Regions from separate parts of the Nocardia sp. NPDC004573 genome, predicted to be linked through region 2. Evidence: predicted binding sites of a transcription regulator. Region 2 holds the regulator's gene; each other region holds the start of a gene.
The links. The regulator HspR, encoded in region 2, represses chaperone genes until heat shock. The targets are predictions, from matches to a motif close to ANNTGAGTNNNNNNNACTCANNT.
Positions count from the first base shown of each region.

Region 1 (6,023 bases), on a different contig from region 2:
GAGGCCGAGTTGGATTCGGCCGTCGCTGATGATGTCCAGCGAGGCCACCGCCTTCGCGAGCAGCGCGGGATGGCGCAACGGCAGGTTCGCCACGTCGGGGAAGAAGGTGATCCGCTCGGTCCGCGCGGCGAGCGCGGTGATCAGGGTCCAGGTGTCCAGGAAGCGGCGCTGGTAGGGGTGGTCCTGGATGCCGATCAGGTCGAGTCCGGACACGTCCGCGTAGACGCTCAGCTCGGCGAGCCTGCGGAAGTCGTCGGCCTCGGGGATCAGGAACAAGCCGAATTGGGGTGGTCGGGTCAGCACACACCTCCTGGGTGGTGTCGCGGGGCCGGGACGGCTCAGATAGCGAGCACGGTCTTGCCGCGCGCGCCGGGCGCTCCGATGACCGCGGGCCCCTCCGCGAGGGGGACGGTGGCATCGATCGGCACGACCACGTCACCCGCAGCGACGCGCTGGATCAGCCGGGCCAGTTCCGGCGCGCTGCCCTTGGATTCGATGTTGCCGCCCTTGATCGATCGTGCGCGCAACGCGTCCTCGTCGGCGGCGAAGATGGTGGAGTACACCGTGCCGCCGTCGCGGACCAGCGTGGTCAGCTCCGCCAGCGCCTCGGGCGGGCTCACCAGATCGAACAGCACGTCGATCCCGTCCGGATGTGCGGCGGCGACCTGGTCGCGCACCGGGCCCGCGGTGTAGTCCACCGTCTCGGCCGCGCCCAGCCGGGTCATCTGATCGGCGGAACTGCCGCGCGCCGTCGCGATGACGTGCGCGCCCGCGATATTGGCCAGTTGCACCAAGAAGGAACCGACGCCGCCAGTCGCGCCCACGATCAGCACCGTTTGGCCGGGCTGGATATGCGTGGCGTCCACGAGGTCCTGCGCGGTCACCCCGGCGGTGGGCAGCGCGGCCGCCGCGACGGTCGGTACGCCAGGCGGGATCGGCACGAGCGTGCCGTCCTCCGGGGACACCGCGTATTCGGCGAAGCTGCCGTGGCCCACCGGTGGGGTGAGGAACTTGCCGACCACCCGGTCACCGACGGCGAAGCGGCTGACGCCCGCGCCGATCGTGGCGACCGTGCCCGCGCCGTCCACGCCGAGGATCATCGGAAAGTCGTGCGGCAGTTTGCCATCCAAGATCCCGTCGGCCACCTTCCCGTCGAAGGGGTTCACTCCGGCCGCCTGGAGTTGGACCCGGACGGCTCCCGGGCCGGGCTCGGGCATCGGCATCTCGGCCAGTTCCGGCGTCGCTCCGAACTTCCGTACCACGATCGCGCGCATCCATTCGCTCCTTGATTCGGGGTGAAGAGCTCACGGCCGAGGTCATCGTAGGCACCTGGAGGCCGTCGACGTGCGGAATCATCGCATCGGCGGTGTCGCGCGGCGTCGCATTCGCCGGTGTCGGGGCGTAGCGTTCGACACGATCCGGCGGCATCGGACCGGCGTGGTGAAAATTCCAAACTTGAGCGGAACAGACTCAACCTTTCGGACGTTGGACGGTAAGGAACGGCGCCGAGCCGAAGCGGAGCGGGCGCGTCGGAGCGTGGGCTCCGGCCGGACGGCCGCGCTCGGTAGCCGTGTGCATCGACTAGTAGGAAGGTGACTCGTGGACTCGTTCAATCCCACCACCAAGACCCAGGCGGCGCTGACCGCCGCCCTGCAGGCGGCCTCCGCCGCGGGCAACCCGGAGATTCGTCCGGCGCACTTGCTGGTGGCGTTGCTGGACCAGACCGATGGCATCGCCGCGCCCTTGCTGAAGGCCGTCGGAACGGATCCGGCGACCGTGCGAGGCGAGGCACAGGACATCGTGGATCGGCTGCCCAGGGCGACCGGCGCCACCACCACACCGAACCTGGGCCGCGAGGCGCTCGCCGCGATCACCGCGGCGCAGCGCCTGGCCACCGAGCTCGGTGACGAGTACGTCTCCACCGAGCACGTCATGGTCGGTCTCGCCGAAGGCGACTCCGACGTGACGATGCTGCTGCGCAAGTACGGCGCCACCGCCGACGCGCTGCGCTCGGCGTTTACCGCGGTACGCGGCAGCGCCCGCGTGACCAGCCCCGATCCGGAGGGTAGCTACCAGGCGCTGGAGAAGTACTCCACCGACCTGACGGCCGCCGCCCGCGCGGGCAAGCTCGACCCGGTGATCGGCCGGGACACCGAGATCCGCCGGGTGGTGCAAGTGCTGAGTCGGCGCACCAAGAACAATCCGGTGCTGATCGGCGAGCCCGGCGTCGGCAAGACGGCGATCGTCGAGGGCCTGGCCCAGCGCATCGTGGCGGGCGACGTCCCGGAGTCGCTGCGCGGCAAGTCCGTCGTCGCGCTGGACCTCGGCGCGATGGTCGCGGGCGCGAAGTACCGCGGCGAGTTCGAGGAGCGGCTCAAGGCCGTGCTCGAGGACATCAAGAACAGCGCGGGTCAGATCATCACGTTCATCGATGAGCTGCACACCATCGTCGGCGCGGGCGCCACCGGCGAATCGGCGATGGACGCGGGCAACATGATCAAGCCGATGCTGGCCCGCGGCGAGCTGCGCCTGGTCGGCGCGACCACGTTGGAGGAATACCGCCAGCACATCGAGAAGGACGCCGCCTTGGAACGGCGCTTCCAGCAGGTGCTGGTCGGCGAGCCGTCGGTGGAGGACACCATCGGCATCCTGCGTGGCATCAAAGATCGCTACGAGGTGCACCACGGCGTGCGCATCACCGACTCCGCGCTGGTCGCCGCGGCCACGCTGTCGGACCGCTACATCACTTCCCGGTTCCTGCCGGACAAGGCGATCGACCTGGTCGACGAGTCGGCCTCGCGGTTGCGCATGGAGATCGATTCCCGCCCGGTGGAGATCGACGAGGTGGAACGCGCGGTGCGCAGGCTGGAGATCGAGGAGGTCGCGCTCGCCAAGGAGACCGACGAGGCCTCCAAGCAGCGGCTGGAGAAACTGCGCTCCGAACTCGCCGACGACCGCGAGAAACTCAACCAGCTGACCACCCGCTGGCAGAACGAGAAGAACGCGATCGATCAGGTGCGCACACTGAAAGAGCAGCTGGAAGCGCTGCGCGGCGAGTCGGAGCGCGCCGAGCGCGACGGTGACCTGGGCAAGGCGGCCGAACTGCGCTACGGCCGGATCCCGGCGCTGGAAAAGCAGCTGGCCGAGGCCGAAAAAGTCTCCGCCACAGCGGGAGACGGCGAGGTGATGCTCAAGGAGGAGGTGGGCCCGGACGACATCGCCGAGGTGGTGTCCTCCTGGACCGGTATTCCGGTGGGCCGGATGCTGGAAGGGGAAACGCAGAAGCTGCTGCGCATGGAGGACGAGCTGGGCCGCCGTGTGGTCGGCCAGACCGAGGCCGTGCAGGCGGTGTCCGACGCGGTGCGCCGGGCGCGCGCCGGTGTCGCCGACCCGAATCGCCCGACCGGCTCGTTCATGTTCATCGGTCCCACCGGCGTCGGCAAGACCGAGCTGGCGAAGGCGTTGGCGGACTTCCTGTTCGACGACGAGCGCGCCATGGTCCGCATCGACATGAGCGAGTACAGCGAGAAGCACTCGGTCGCCCGGCTGGTCGGCGCCCCGCCCGGCTACGTCGGTTACGACCAGGGCGGTCAGCTCACCGAGGCGGTGCGGCGCAGGCCCTACACGGTGGTGCTGTTCGACGAGATCGAGAAGGCGCACCCGGACGTGTTCGACATCCTGCTGCAAGTGCTCGACGAGGGCAGGCTCACCGACGGCCAGGGCCGCACGGTGGACTTCCGCAACACCATCCTCATCCTGACCTCCAACCTGGGCGCGGGCGGTGATCGCGAGTTCGTCATGAACGCCGTGCGTTCGGCCTTCAAGCCGGAGTTCCTCAACCGCCTCGACGACGTGGTCATGTTCCACTCGCTCGACGAGGAGCAGCTCGAGCACATCGTCGACATCCAGCTCGAGCAGCTGCAGAAGCGGCTGGCGCAGCGCAGGCTGAAGCTGGAGGTCAGCGATTCGGCCCGGTTCTGGCTGGCCGTGCGCGGCTACGACCCCGCCTACGGCGCGCGCCCGTTGCGCAGGCTGATCCAGCAGGCCATCGGCGATTCCCTCGCCAAGGAACTGCTCGCGGGCCAGATCACCGACGGCGACAACGTCAAAGTGAGTGTCAGCCCCGACGGGGACGGCCTGATCATCGGCAGGTGAGCGAGCGGCCTCGCTCCGGGCGGTGCTCGGGGCGAGGCAGGCCACCCGCCGGGCGTCGGCCTGCCGGGGATGCTGCCTTCGTTCGACGCGGCAGGGCGATCGAGGCCGATGCCGCTCAGGCACAGTGAGTTTCGTCAGTCGGGATCGCCCGCGCCGGATGCGGGAACGATGGCCGGGTGTCCGCGCCGGGAACGACTTCCGCACGGGAAGGCACACCCGCCCACGAGGTGCGGGCGCGAGCGAGCGGACAAAGCCTACGCTGGAAGGCATGACCAACCCGAACGATCCCTGGGGACAGCGGCCGGAGGATGCGCCGACCGAGCACCTGGGTCCGCCGGGCAAATCCGGGTACGGTGGCCCCGCGCACTCCGCCGAGTACTCCGAGGCATACGGCGCAGGCGCTCCGTCGGAGTATCCGCCGACGGAGCAATACGGGTCCTGGGGGCCGCCGCCGGGGCCGAACGCGACGCGCGAATTCCCGGCCTACGACTCCCAATGGGCCCCGTATCCGGACAGCGGCGCTGATCGGTGGCAGGGTACGGCCGGGCCGCCCGGTGGCGCGATGCCCCCTGGCGGTGGACCGCCGCCGGGGCCGCCGCGGCGCAACACCGGTCTCTGGATCGCCCTCGGCCTCGGCGTCGCCGTGCTGATCGGTGCGATCGGGGTGGTCGCGGGTGTGCTGCTGGGGGGCAGCGACTCCGGTTCGTCCGACACCGCGGCGGCCTCGACGCCGCGCGTCACGACACGGTCCGCGCCTGCGCCCAGGACCACGCAACCGAGCCCGCCGAGCGGGCTGCCCAGCGTGCCCGGCCTCGGCGACGTCGACGGGCTCGGCGCGACCATGGGCACCATCACCGCCAACGACGGAGGCACCTTGACGGTGAGTTCGGTGATGGGCAACACCATCACGGTGCGCACCGACGCGAACACCCAGGTGATCGCGTTGTCCGGCACCAAGGTGTCGGATCTGGCCGCCGGTGAGCTGGTCCTGATCCAGGGCGACAAGGCGCCGGACGGATCCATTCAGGCCAAGGTCATCATCGGTACTTCGCTGCCCGGCGGCGGACGATGAGCCGCCAGGACCGCCGTCGAAGCGGAGCGCCGCGCATTCGCCCGGTGAGCGGGATCGATGACCGCTCCCGGTTCGCTCGGCTCGGCGCGGGGGTAATGACGGACCATGTCCGTCCGGGACCATTAGGCTAGGCGTCGATGACGGCAATGTGGTTCGGGTTGGCGGCGATCGCGCTCGTGGGCGCGATCGTGCTGCTGTATTTCGATCGGCTCCAGCGGCAGCGGACCGGTCACGCGCGACAGGTCTGGGCGAAGTCGCAGGGCTATACCTACGTGTCCGTGGAACCCGCGCTGGCGTCGACATGGCGGCGAGGCGCGCTGGCCAAGCTCGGCTATCTCTCCGCGGTCGACGTGGTCTCCGGCATCCGTAAGGGCGAGAAGTTCGTGCTGTTCGACCTGGAGGACTCCGCGACGCTGGTCGCGGTGCGCCGCCAGATCGGCTCGGACATCGATGTGGACATGCGGTTGAAGACCGCCAGCCCGCCCAAGGACCACGACCTGGAACTGCTCGGCGCCATCGGCGACCGCGTGGTGTTCGCGACGAACCCCGAAATCGCCAGGCACGCCGTCGATCAGCGCATGGTCGCCTTCATCGAGAACCTTCCCGACACCGTGCAGATGCTCTGGAGCGAGGGCAACTGGACACTGGGCATGCTGCTGGTGGGCACCACCTCGAAGGACTGGGAAAGCGCGATCGATGCCGTGCTGCGCCTGTCCGGGCTGCTGCACGTGCTGCCGCCGGTCAGCGAGCCGCGTTTCGACGGCGAGCCGGGCCGTCCGCGCCCCCGCGAACGTCA
Region 1 is NZ_JBSGDA010000006.1:3,186-9,208, forward strand. It holds gene ACWEKR_RS11460 (LLM class flavin-dependent oxidoreductase) at 1-303, opposite strand, end outside; gene ACWEKR_RS11465 (NADP-dependent oxidoreductase) at 339-1,274, opposite strand; gene clpB (ATP-dependent chaperone ClpB) at 1,600-4,155, shown strand; gene ACWEKR_RS11475 (DUF5666 domain-containing protein) at 4,424-5,227, shown strand; gene ACWEKR_RS11480 (hypothetical protein) at 5,374-6,023, shown strand, end outside.
Region 1: the regulator HspR is predicted to act here: its motif matches at 1,454-1,476, upstream of clpB (ATP-dependent chaperone ClpB).

Region 2 (6,023 bases):
GCGAGAGATAGCGCCACATGCGCGGCCGCGACGGGATCTGCACGCTCAGATACTGGCCCGCGGCGTAGCGCATCGGCTGGTCCAATTGCAGCCGGACGATGACGAGGTTGCGCAGGACCTCCCGGCGCTCGATCACCGTGCCGGTCCACGCCGACGGCGTGGTCTCCTTCTCCGCCGCGCCGATCATGGTGTCGGCGATGATCTTCAGGCCCTCGTCCCAGGCGCGGTCGACCTCGTCGGTCCACATCTCGGTGCCCGCGAAGACCTTCACGGCGGTCTTCAGCGCGGTGGCGACAGCGGTGTAGTGCGCGGGCTGCACACCGTACTTGCGGTGGTCCCTACCGAGCTGGGCCAGGAAGGGCAGCAGTTTGTCGGGCTCCTCCAACCGGTCCAGCGCATAGGAGATCGCCTTGACCAGGCGGTCGCGCTGCAAGTCCATCGCGGCGGGAAAGAAATCGCGGACGTGCGGGTAGTCGGTGAACAAGATCGCGTAGAACGATCTCGCCAGTTTCTCCGGCCCCCCATCCTCCGCAGCAACCGCCTTGAACGTAGTTCTGATCAAAGCGACAGTGCGTGAATCCATTGATCTCACAACCCCATTTCGCACTCGTTCACGAACCATGCCGGCGAGTGAGGTGCTGCGGGGCCACTCGACAGCAGCCGATGGCAAGGAGTGTAGGCGAGGTTTGCCAGCAACGGAATCTTTCGAAGGAACATCACGCGTGCAATTTCCCCGAAACCAGGATATTTAGCGAGACACGCCAGAGAAACCGACTGAAAGACCGTAGATCTGCCGCTAAATCGGTCGCCTGCACACCGAAATGGTAAGTGCCTCTTGGTGAAATACGTCCCGGTTGGTCTGTTCTAGCGACTTCAGGGCAACACATCGAACGGTGCACGATGCGCGAAACCGGCAAACCGATCGCGTTCCGTAAACAAATCTATGGCGAAAAGGAGCAGTTGATTCGACAACGAAATAGACTCCGCCGCAGCCCTTCCGTCGAACATAATCCAGCTTATTTTCAGCAAATGATCGGAGCGGCGCCGTCCAACGACGACGGCCCCGGCGTCGGGTCGCGGTGTGCGACCGAGGCCGGGGCCGTCGTCGTGTCGGTTATCGTCTGCGCTGACCGTCCTCGCGACGGTGTCGCGGCTGCCAGACGACCAGCGCGGTACTGCGCTGCGGGACGAGATCGGGACGGTATCCGGCCCGGGTCCGCTCCAGTTCGGCCGACAGTTCCGCGACCTGCTGGCGCAACTCCTCCACCTGATTGGTCAGTTCGATGATGCGTTTGATGCCCGCCAGGTTGACGCCTTCGTCCTGGGACAGCCGCTGCACCTCGCGCAGCAGCTCGACATCCCGGGCCGAATAGCGCCGCCCGCCACCCGAAGTCCGTTGCGGCGTGACCAGTCCCAGACGGTCATACGTGCGCAGCGTCTGCGCGTGCATGCCGGCCAGTTGGGCCGCCACCGAGATCATGAAGAACTCGGCCCGCGACCCGCCGGACGCGTTCTTCGGTTCCGAGGACATCACGCACCTGCCCATCCCGCACGTGGATCGAAGCCGCTGGCCCGCTCCGCCTCCTGGTAGCGCTGCAGCGCCTCGACGGCGTCGCCGTCGAGCCTCTGCGGCACCGCGACCTTCACCGTCACCAGCAGGTCACCCGCGCCGCCGCCGCGCTTGGGCACGCCACGGCCGCGTACCCGCAGGGTGCGGCCATCGGCGGTGCCCGCGGGCACCTTGACGCCGACCCGGCCGTCCAGCGTCGGCACCGAAACCGTGGTGCCGAGAACCAATTCACTGTAACTGACCGGCAGCACCAAGGTCAGGTCGTCACCGTTGCGGCCGAAAACCTTGTCCTGGCTGACGTGGACGGTGACATAGAGGTCGCCCGAGGGCGCCCCGCGCAATCCCGCCTCGCCCTGCCCGGCCAGCCGGATCCGTTGCCCGTCACCCACTCCCGGAGGAATCCGCACCGTGATGGTGCGGGTGCGGTTCTGGATACCGCTGCCCTGGCAGTCCAGGCACGGGTCATCGATGATCGACCCGCTGCCCCGGCACTCGTCGCACGGCTCGCTGAAGCCGAACGCGCCCTGGTTACGGCTGACGATGCCGGTTCCGTTGCAGATCGGGCAGACTCGCGGACTCGTGCCCGGTTTGGCGCCGCTGCCGTGACACGTGGTGCACGGCGACGGACTGGTCATCCGCAGCGGAACCGTGACGCCCTGGGCCGCTTCCCGGAAACCGAGAGTGGTCTCGGTCTCCACGTCGGCGCCGCGCCGGGGACGGCTCGACGTCCGCGCGCCGCCGCCCCGGTTGAACAGACCGCCGAGCAGGTCGCCGAGGCCACCGTCGCCGGCGCTCGCGCCGCCGAAGATGTCCCCGAGATTGAACTCCTGCGAGAAGCCGCCCCCCGCGCCGGACCCGAACCCACCGCGGCTGTAGCCGCCACCCGCGAAGAGCTTGCGGGTGTCGTCGTACTCCTTGCGCTTGGCCGGATCCGACAGCACGGCGTGCGCCTCGCTGACGGCCTTGAACTTCTCCTCGGCTTTGGCGTCACCGGGGTTGGCATCCGGGTGCAAGTCGCGCGCGAGCTTGCGGTAGGCCTTCTTGATCTCGTCCTGCGAGGCGCTGGAGGAAACACCCAGTTCCTTGTAGAAGTCCTTTTCGATCCACTCCCGTTGGCTCACCGAGCATCTCCTCCTCTCGCGTCCTTATTGTTCGTTCGCGCCGGCATCAACATCCGATGCCTCTTCGGTCGGCTGGTTCTCGTTCTCCGTCAGATCGGCCACGCCGTCGGTTACCCCGACGAGCGCGTGCCGAAGCACCCTATCGCCGAAGCGATAGCCTTTGCGCATAACAATGCCGATCACCGGGTCGTGGCCGGAGCCCTCGTGCTGCACGGCCTCGTGCAGGGTCGGGTCGAAAGGCTCACCCTCCGAACCGAACTCCTCGAGACCCTGCTTGAGCAGCGCGGCCGACAGCTTGTCGGCCACCGACTTCAGCGGGCCGGACTCCAGGTCGCCGTGCGCCCGGGCCCGGTCGAGATCATCGAGCACGCCGAGCAATTCGGTGACCACCGACGCCTTGGCGGAATCGATCGCGGCCTTGCGGTCGCGCTCGACCCGGCGCCGGTAGTTGGCGTACTCCGCGGTCAGTCGCTGCAGGTCGGCGGTGCGCTCGGCGAGCTCGCCGCTGATGGTGTCGGCGAGCGCGTCGCCGTTGCCGAAGTCCGCACCGTTGCCCGCCTCCGGGGCCTGCGCGGCCGCGGCGCCGTTGTCCGCGGCCGGCTGCCTGATCTCACCGGTCTCCGGATCTATCTTCCGGTTGTCGACGAAGGTGACCGGCTCCTTCTCGGCGTTGCCCTCGCTCACTTCTTCTCCGTGTCGACCGGCTCGTCCACGACCTCGGCGTCCACGACCTGGTCATCGTCCTGCGCACTGCTCGACGCGCCGTTGCCCTGCGCTGCGGCGTCCGCGGCGGAGGCTTCGTAGATGGCCTGGCCGAGGGCCTGCGACTCGGTCGCGAGCTTCTCGACCGCCGCCTTGACCGCGGCGATGTCGGTGCCCTTCAGCGCCTCGTTCGCCTCGGCGATGGCCGCCTCGACCTTGGTCTTGACGTCCGCGGGGACCTTCTCCTCGTTCTCCTTGATGAACTTCTCGGTCTGGTGCACCAGCGACTCGGCCTGGTTGCGGGTCTCGGCCTCCTCGCGGCGGGCCTTGTCCTCGGCCGCGTGCGCCTCGGCGTCCTTGACCATCCGATCGATCTCCTCCTTGGACAGGCCGGAGCCGTCCTGGATCTTGATCGTGTTCTCCTTGCCGGTGCCCTTGTCCTTCGCGGTGACGTGCACGATGCCGTTGGCGTCGATGTCGAAGGTGACCTCGATCTGCGGCACGCCGCGCGGGGCCGGCGGGATGCCGGTCAACTCGAAGGAACCGAGCAGCTTGTTGTGCGAGGCGATCTCGCGCTCACCCTGGAACACCTGGATCTGCACCGACGGCTGGTTGTCGTCGGCCGTGGTGAAGGTCTCCGAGCGCTTGGTCGGGATGGTGGTGTTGCGCTCGATGAGCTTGGTCATCACGCCGCCCTTGGTCTCGATACCCAGCGACAGCGGGGTCACGTCGAGCAGCAGGACGTCCTTGACCTCACCCTTGAGCACACCGGCCTGCAGGGCGGCGCCGACGGCGACGACCTCGTCCGGGTTCACGCCCTTGTTGGGCTCCTTGCCGCCGGTCAGTTCCTTGACCAGATCCGAGACGGCGGGCATCCGGGTGGAGCCGCCGACGAGCACCACGTGGTCGATGTCGGACACCTTGATGCCCGCGTCCTTGATCACGGACTGGAACGGCGCGCGGGTGCGGTCGAGCAGGTCCGAGGTGATCTTCTGGAATTCCGCGCGGGTCAGCTGCTCGTCGAGGAACAGCGGGTTCTTGTCCGCGTCGACGGTGATGTAGGGCAGGTTGATCGAGGTGCTCTGCGAGGAGCTCAGCTCGATCTTGGCCTTCTCGGCGGCCTCACGCAGCCGCTGCATGGCCATCTTGTCCTTGGTCAGGTCGATGCCCGAGCTGGCCTTGAACTTGTCGACCAGCCACTGCACGACTCGCTCGTCCCAGTCGTCACCACCGAGGTGGTTATCGCCGGAGGTGGCGCGGACCTCGACGACGCCCTCGCCGATCTCCAGCAGCGAGACGTCGAAGGTGCCGCCACCGAGGTCGAAGACCAGGATGGTCTGCTCCTTGTCGCCCTTGTCCAGGCCGTAGGCGAGCGCCGCCGCGGTGGGCTCGTTGACGATGCGCAGGACGTTCAGGCCCGCGATCTGGCCTGCTTCCTTCGTGGCCTGCCGCTGGGCGTCCTCGAAGTAGGCGGGCACGGTGATGACCGCGTCGGTGATCTCCTCACCGAGGTAGGCCTCCGCGTCGCGCTTCAGCTTCATCAGCGTGCGCGCGCTGATCTCCTGCGGCGTGTACTTCTTGCCGTCGATCTCGACGGTCCAGTCCGTGCCGATGTGCCGCTTGACGGAGCGAATGGTGCGGTCGACGTTGGTGACGGCCTGGTTCTTGGCCGGCTGGCCGACCAGTACCTCGCCGTTCTTCGCGAACGCGACGATCGACGGGGTGGTGCGCGATCCTTCCGAGTTGGCGACGACGACCGGTTCGCCGCCTTCGAGAACGGCGACGACCGAGTTCGTGGTCCCGAGGTCGATTCCGACCGCACGAGCCATTGTGGTTCCTCCTAAGTGACGTACCAATGTGTGTCGGTGCCGGGCGAAAACCGCCCTGCGACGCCCGATGACGGACGCCGCGAGACCTCGCCCCTAGCACCTCACGGAGCACGGCCCCAGCAACACTGAGCGTGGTCGGCTCAATCCTGCCGCGCAGGAGTCTCGGAGTCAACCGAAACTTGAGTCGATCGCACTCAATCTTGTCGAAAAGCTCAACGGGCGATCCGTGCGATTAATTCCCGGCAGCCGACAGCGATGTGTGATCCGCCGCAGTGGAGCCCCCGGACGGCCGAGGAAGCCGCGACGGACGTTCGCGCGCAGTAGGGTGACCGCGGGCGGCCCTGGCCGCCCGCCGTGCGCCGTCGATCCGAGGAGTCGCCATGAGGGCCGCCGTCGTCACCGCCGCCGAGTTCGAGGTCGCGCAGCTGCCCGCGCCCCGGCCGGGTGCGGGTCAACTGCTCATCGATGTGTCGCGCTGCGGCATCTGCGGATCGGACCTGCATGCCCGCACCCACGCCGACGAACTGGCCGACCTGGCCGCCGCCACGGGCTACGAGCACTTCATGCGCTCGGACCAGAGCGTGGTGCTCGGCCACGAATTCAGCGGCACGGTCGTCGATTACGGGCCGGACTGCCGCAGAAGGTGGAAGACGGGCACGCCGGTGGTGGCGCTCCCGATCGTCCGGCACGGCCGCCAACCGCACCTGGTCGGGCTGTCCACCGCGGCGCCCGGCGCCTATGCCGAACAGGTGGTGGTGCAGGAATCGATGACCATGCCGGTGCCCAACGGCCTGTCCACCG
Region 2 is NZ_JBSGDA010000018.1:161,568-167,590, reverse strand. It holds gene ACWEKR_RS25540 (FAD-binding oxidoreductase) at 1-583, opposite strand, end outside; gene ACWEKR_RS25535 (heat shock protein transcriptional repressor HspR) at 1,115-1,531, opposite strand; gene dnaJ (molecular chaperone DnaJ) at 1,531-2,691, opposite strand; gene grpE (nucleotide exchange factor GrpE) at 2,716-3,375, opposite strand; gene dnaK (molecular chaperone DnaK) at 3,372-5,222, opposite strand; gene ACWEKR_RS25515 (zinc-binding dehydrogenase) at 5,603-6,023, shown strand, end outside.

Region 3 (6,023 bases), on a different contig from region 2:
TCGGGGATCGGATAGATCAGTGTGCGCACCAGCCCGTTGCGCTCCGGCGGCAGTTGGTAGTACTCGCCGCGGAAGGGGACGATGCGGAAGTCGGTGCGCAGTCCGGCTGCCCGGGCCAGCCGATCGGCTTGCAGCCCCGCGCAGACCACCAGGCGGCGAGCCGTCCACGAGCCGGTCGGCCCCGCGGCGGTCACCGCGTCCGTGGTCTCGGTGAGCGTGGCCACTTCGGCGCCCAACACGAATTCACCACCCGCGCCGCGTACTTCCTCGGCGAGCGCTTCGGTCACCCGAGTGAAGTCGATGATGCCGGTGCCCGGGACGTAGAGGGCGCCGACGCCGGTGACGCGCGGTTCGCGCCGCGTGAGTTCCGCGGCGTCGATCAGTTCGACGGCCACGCCGTTGGTGATCGAACGTTCGTGCAGTGCGAGCATTCGCTCGTACTCGGCGTCGTCGGTGGCGACCAGCAACTTTCCGCAGACCCGGTACGGAATATCGTGTACCGCCGCGAAATCCGAGGTCCACCGGGCGCCACGGCGGCACAGCGTGGCTTTCAGACTGTCCGGCGGATAGTAGATGCCGGAGTGGATGACTCCGCTGTTGTGCCCGGTCTGATGGGCGGCCAGACGCTGGGCTTTCTCCAGCAGCACGAGGCTCGCCCCGGGATTACGCGCCAGGATCCGGTGCGCGGTGGCCACCCCGACGATGCCGCCGCCGATGACGCAGAAGTCGTAGGCGCTCATGCCGAGCAGAGTAGGCGGTCGGTCACACCGCCGCGGAACTCGTCTCGTCCTGTGGGGTCGCGGACGTATGTCCGGTGGTCGCCTGCCCGGTGGGTGCGGGCCTGGAGTGGCGATCGAGGCGCAGGTCGCGCTCGCCCGATTCCGGATCGGAAAGCGCGAGCCGCACTTCACCGTTGCGGGTATCCAGGTCGGTGCGCATCGTGGTCACGCCGGACGTGCCGGGCTTCTCGCGCGCCGCACGCTACGACGTACATGGCGGCAATGTTTCCGTGGTCACACGGACGGGTAAATACTCGGGTAGCTGGCGAGCGCCATTCTCGACTGCCATCTAGAGACACCCGGCCAACGGCGTCCGGCCGTCGACATGAACACGGCGCACCCAAGTGTGGCGCTCGCCCGCTCCCGAATCGCCATCGATCGGGTCGGGTGTGGGGCGGGTCAGGCGAACTGGCCCGCTGTCCGTCCTTTGCCTGTCGGACCCGCGAAAGCCTGTGCGAAAGTGAGCCATTCCGCGGCATCGTCGCCGTGCGCGCGGATCGCCAGGTCGTCCGGATGGCGGCGCTGGGTCACCAGCAGGCAGAAGTCGAGTGCCGGGCCGGTCACCCGCTGGTCGGCGTCCTCGGGGCCCCACGCCCAGATCGTGCGATCCGGCGCGGTCAGTTCCACCCGGAATTCCGCCGCGGGCGGGGTCTTTCCGTGCACGGTGTAGGCGAAATCCCTGGTGCGCACGCCGATATGAGCCACGGTGCGCAGCCGCGCCGTGGGAGTGCGGTGCACGCCTAGGGCATCGGCAACGTCCTGCCCGTGTGCCCAGGTCTCCATGGTGCGGGCGGTGATCATCGACGCGGGGCTCATCGGCGGACCGAACCACGGCAATTTGACGCCCGGAGGCGTCGCGCGCAGCGCCGCGACCAGTCCCGCGCGTCCACGCCGCCAGCGATCGAGCAGCTCGGCAGGCGGTTCGGTGGCGGCTTTCTCGGCGGCCTCGTCGACGAAAGTCAGCGCGCGCGGCCCGGCTTCGGCCAGCAACTGCTGGAATCGGGCGGCATCCGCGGTGGCGATCGTCGCGATTTCGTCGGTCCAAGCCAGATGGCCGATCTGATGGGCGATGGTCCATCCGGGGGCGGGGGTGGTGCGCGCCCACTCCGCGGGCGCCAACGGGGCGACGAGTCGTTCCAGGTCCGCGCATTCGTCGGCGAAGTCGCCGAGTAACGCCTCTAGGTCAGCCATCAGTTCCCCTGCCGGTTCCGGGCACACCGCTTCGTGTGCCGCCGTGGTCCAGCATCGCAGCGAGCTCAAAAAAAGGCAAGCATGCTTGTTTTATCTTGCGCCGAGCGCCCGCTACCAGCCGAAGATCATCAGGTGGGCGCCTCCCACGACCAAGCCGAGGACCGCGCCGTGCAGATACAGCAGCCAGGCGTCCTGTTCGACGGACGCGTAGAACATCTCCATGAACTCCCCCGGCGTGAGCTGCCGCAACTTGCGCGCCGCGAAATCATCGATGGCCTTGGCCTGTGCCAGGGTGAACTCCTCGTCTTCGACCAGGGTGGGGGCCAGCCCGACCGCGGCCCCCGCCGCGCCCACCGTCAGGTTGTCGAATTGGCGGCGGCCCAGTGCGGCCCGCACCAGTGAGGTCGTGGGCCCGAGCTGGCGATGGATCTCCTCGGCGATCAAGCGCTCCAGCAACTGCCTGGTCTTGTCCCCGTTCGGGCCCTCGAGCAGCTCCTTGGACAAGTTCGGCAGCGTGAGCACCTGGTAGGCCAGGATGTGCGCCAGATCGGTGGCCGCCTGCGGCTGCCGTTTCGCCAGCAGCGCCTGCTTCCACAGATATTTGTACCGCGGCTGCGGATCGCCCGGCTCGAACACCATCTTCACCGCGATGACGTTCACGATCACACCGATCGCGGCCGAGGCGAGCAGGACGATGACCCAGCCCGGAACCAAGCCCAGCACCGGAATGTGCTGGTGCACGTGCAGATAGAGGGCCAGCAGCACGCCGAAGGGCGCGCCCAGCAAGCCGATGCGCACCATGAAGCGCAGCTCGGGCGCCGCGATGGTGGTGGTGAGGTCCTCGAGGATGGCCGGGTTGTCCTGCAGGTAGCGGATCACGAATCCCTTGATGCCGATCAGCTGGTCGACGTTGTCGCCGAGCGAAGCGAACGCGCGGCGCGACAAGGCGGGCAGTTCGCGATCCACCCGCTGGTAGATCAACTGCTTGGCGGCGCGCGGCACCGTGCGCCACAGGTCGGGGTTCTCCCGGTACATCAGTTCGTCCACCAGCGGGCGCACCTGCTCGCGCGCGAGGACCGCGATGTAGTCGGCGATGCCGTCGAGATCGAGTTCGTGGATGAAGTCCTTGGGACTGCCGATCCGCATCAGGGCTTTGTCCACGCAGATGCTGGCCATCTTCTCCGCGCGCGCCGGGATGAAGCCCTGGAAGCCGAGGCGGCGCCCGTCGCCGGAGAAGGTCGGCAGCACTTGGACGCGACGCGGGAAATAGGGATAGAGCACGTGCAGGCCGGGAATCCGGATGCCGCGAAAGATGACCGGCCAGAACAGCATGAGCACGCCGGTCCAGTTGGTCAGCCAGCCCGCCAGTGCGCTGAAGATCGGGAACGTGATCAAGGCGACCACGAACTCGGATTGCCCGGTCAAACATTCCCAGTCGATGAACACGCCGGCGGCGAGCGACGACATCGATGGGACTCCTCAAGCCGATCCGGCGGTACCGCCGGTATGAGATATCAAGGTCCCCACGTTCTCATTGCCTTGGACGGGGTGTCAACGCTCGGCGGATCTTCGCCGTGAGCGAACGGACCGGTCGGGGTGGAACAAAGATGGGCAGGCCGGGGTTGAGTAGGCATCGCTCAACTTTTGGAAGGGTCGAAGACGTGACTACACCACAGAACCTGCCGGTGCTGTTCCTGACCGATCCGATCGTGCTGCCGGGCATGGTCGTGCCCATCGAACTGGACGAATCCGCGCAGGCCGCGATCGACGCCGCGCGCGCCGCCAAGACCGACGCCGTGCTGCTCGCGCCGCGGCTGACCGAGGGCTACGCCACCTACGGTGTGGTCGCCACCATCGAACAGGTCGGCCGGATGCGCGGCGGAGCCCCCGCGGCCGTCCTCAAGGCCGAACGGCGCGCCAAGATCGGGCACGGCGTCACCGGGCCGGGCGCCGCGCTGTGGGTCGAGGCCGAACCGGTCGAGAGCCCCACTCCCGACGGCCGCACGAAGGAACTGGCCGCCGAATACAAGAAGCTGGTCGTCTCGGTGCTGCAACGCCGCGAGGCCTGGCAGATCATCGACGCGGTCAACCAGCTGACCGATCCGTCGGCCATCGCCGACACCGCGGGCTACGCCCCGTACCTGACTTCGGACCAGAAGCGGGAACTGCTCGAGACCCCTGAGGTGGCCGAGCGGCTGATCACCCTGATCGAGTGGACCAAAGCGCACATCGCCGAGGCCGAGATCAGCGAGAAGATCAGCGAAGACGTGCGCGAGGGCATGGAGAAGAGCCAGCGCGAATTCCTGCTCCGCCAGCAGCTCAACGCCATCCGCAAGGAACTCGGCGAGGACGAGCCGGACGGCGCCGACGACTACCGCACCCGCGTCGAACAGGCCGACCTGCCCGACCCGGTGCGCGAGGCCGCGTTGCGCGAAGTCGGCAGGCTGGAGCGAGCCAGCGATCAAAGCCCGGAATCCGGATGGATCCGGACCTGGCTGGACACTGTGCTCGAGCTGCCGTGGACGGTGAAGACCACCGACAGCGCCGACGTCTCGGCCGCCCGCGCGGTGCTCGACGCCGATCACCACGGCTTGGAAGAGGTCAAGGACCGCATGGTCGAGTACCTGGCCGTCCGCGCCCGCCGGGCCGCTCGCGGTCTGGAGGTCGTCGGCGGACGCGGGTCCGGCGCGGTGCTCGTGCTGGTCGGCCCGCCCGGCGTCGGCAAGACCTCGCTGGGTGAGTCCGTGGCGCGCGCACTGGGCCGCGAATTCGTCCGCGTCGCCCTGGGCGGCGTGCGCGACGAGGCCGAGATCCGCGGGCACCGCCGTACCTACGTCGGCGCGCTGCCCGGCCGTATCGTGCGAGCCATGAAGGAAGCCGGCTCGATGAACCCGGTCGTCCTGCTGGACGAGATCGACAAGGTCGGTTCGGACTTCCGCGGCGACCCGGCGGCCGCCCTGCTCGAGGTGCTGGACCCGGCGCAGAATCACACCTTCCGCGACCACTACCTCGATCTGGACCTCGACCTGTCCGACGTGCTGTTCATCGCGACGGCGAACGTCATGGACACCATCCCCGGCCCGCTGCTGGACCGGATGGAGCTGATCACCGTCGACGGCTACACCGAGGACGACAAGGTGGCCATCGCGCGCGACTTCCTGGTGCCGCGGCAGTTGGAGCGCAACGCGCTGACCGCCGAGGAGGTGACGATCAGCGAGGAAGCGCTGCGCGAGATCGCCGCCAACTACACCAGGGAGGCCGGCGTCCGGCAGATGGAGCGGCTGATCGCCAAGGCGCTGCGCAAGGCGGCCACCCGGCTGTCCGAGCGCGAAAGCGGCCCCGCGGCATCGGGTTACGACCCCGAGCTGGGCTACGAGGTCGACACCGACACCCTGACGATCGGTCTGGACGACTTGAAGGACTACCTGGGTCGTCCGCGCTTCACCCCCGATTCGGTGGAACGCACGGCCGTCCCGGGCGTGGCCACCGGTCTCGCGGTGACCGGCGCGGGTGGCGACGTCCTCTACATCGAGGCGAACGCCGCCGAGGGCGAACGGTCGCTGACTCTCACCGGTCAGCTCGGCGACGTCATGAAGGAGTCCGCGCAGATCGCGCTGACCTACGTGCGTTCGCACCTGGAGGAGATCGGCATCGAGCCGTCGGTGCTAGACCGCAACATCCACATCCACTTCCCGGCAGGCGCGGTGCCGAAGGACGGGCCGTCCGCGGGCGTCACGATGGTCACCGCCCTGGTGTCGCTCGCGCTGGGACGCCAGGTGCGGTCGGATGTCGGCATGACCGGTGAGGTCACGCTGAACGGCCGGGTGCTGCCGATCGGCGGGGTGAAGCAGAAGCTGCTCGCCGCCCAGCGGGCCGGACTGAAGACGGTGTTCATCCCGGCGCGCAACGAGCCGGATCTGGACGACGTCCCGGCGGAGGTGCTGGCCGCGCTGGATGTCCGGCCCGTCGCCGACGTGGCCGACATCCTGGCCTACGCCATCGAGCCGGTCGCCGAACCCGCGTTGGGCCCGGCCTTCGCGGCGACCGCCTGAC
Region 3 is NZ_JBSGDA010000020.1:130,643-136,665, reverse strand. It holds gene lhgO (L-2-hydroxyglutarate oxidase) at 1-740, opposite strand, end outside; gene ACWEKR_RS26615 (hypothetical protein) at 763-939, opposite strand; gene ACWEKR_RS26610 (TIGR03084 family metal-binding protein) at 1,179-1,970, opposite strand; gene ACWEKR_RS26605 (hypothetical protein) at 2,082-3,437, opposite strand; gene lon (endopeptidase La) at 3,692-6,022, shown strand.
Region 3: the regulator HspR is predicted to act here: its motif matches at 3,591-3,613, upstream of lon (endopeptidase La).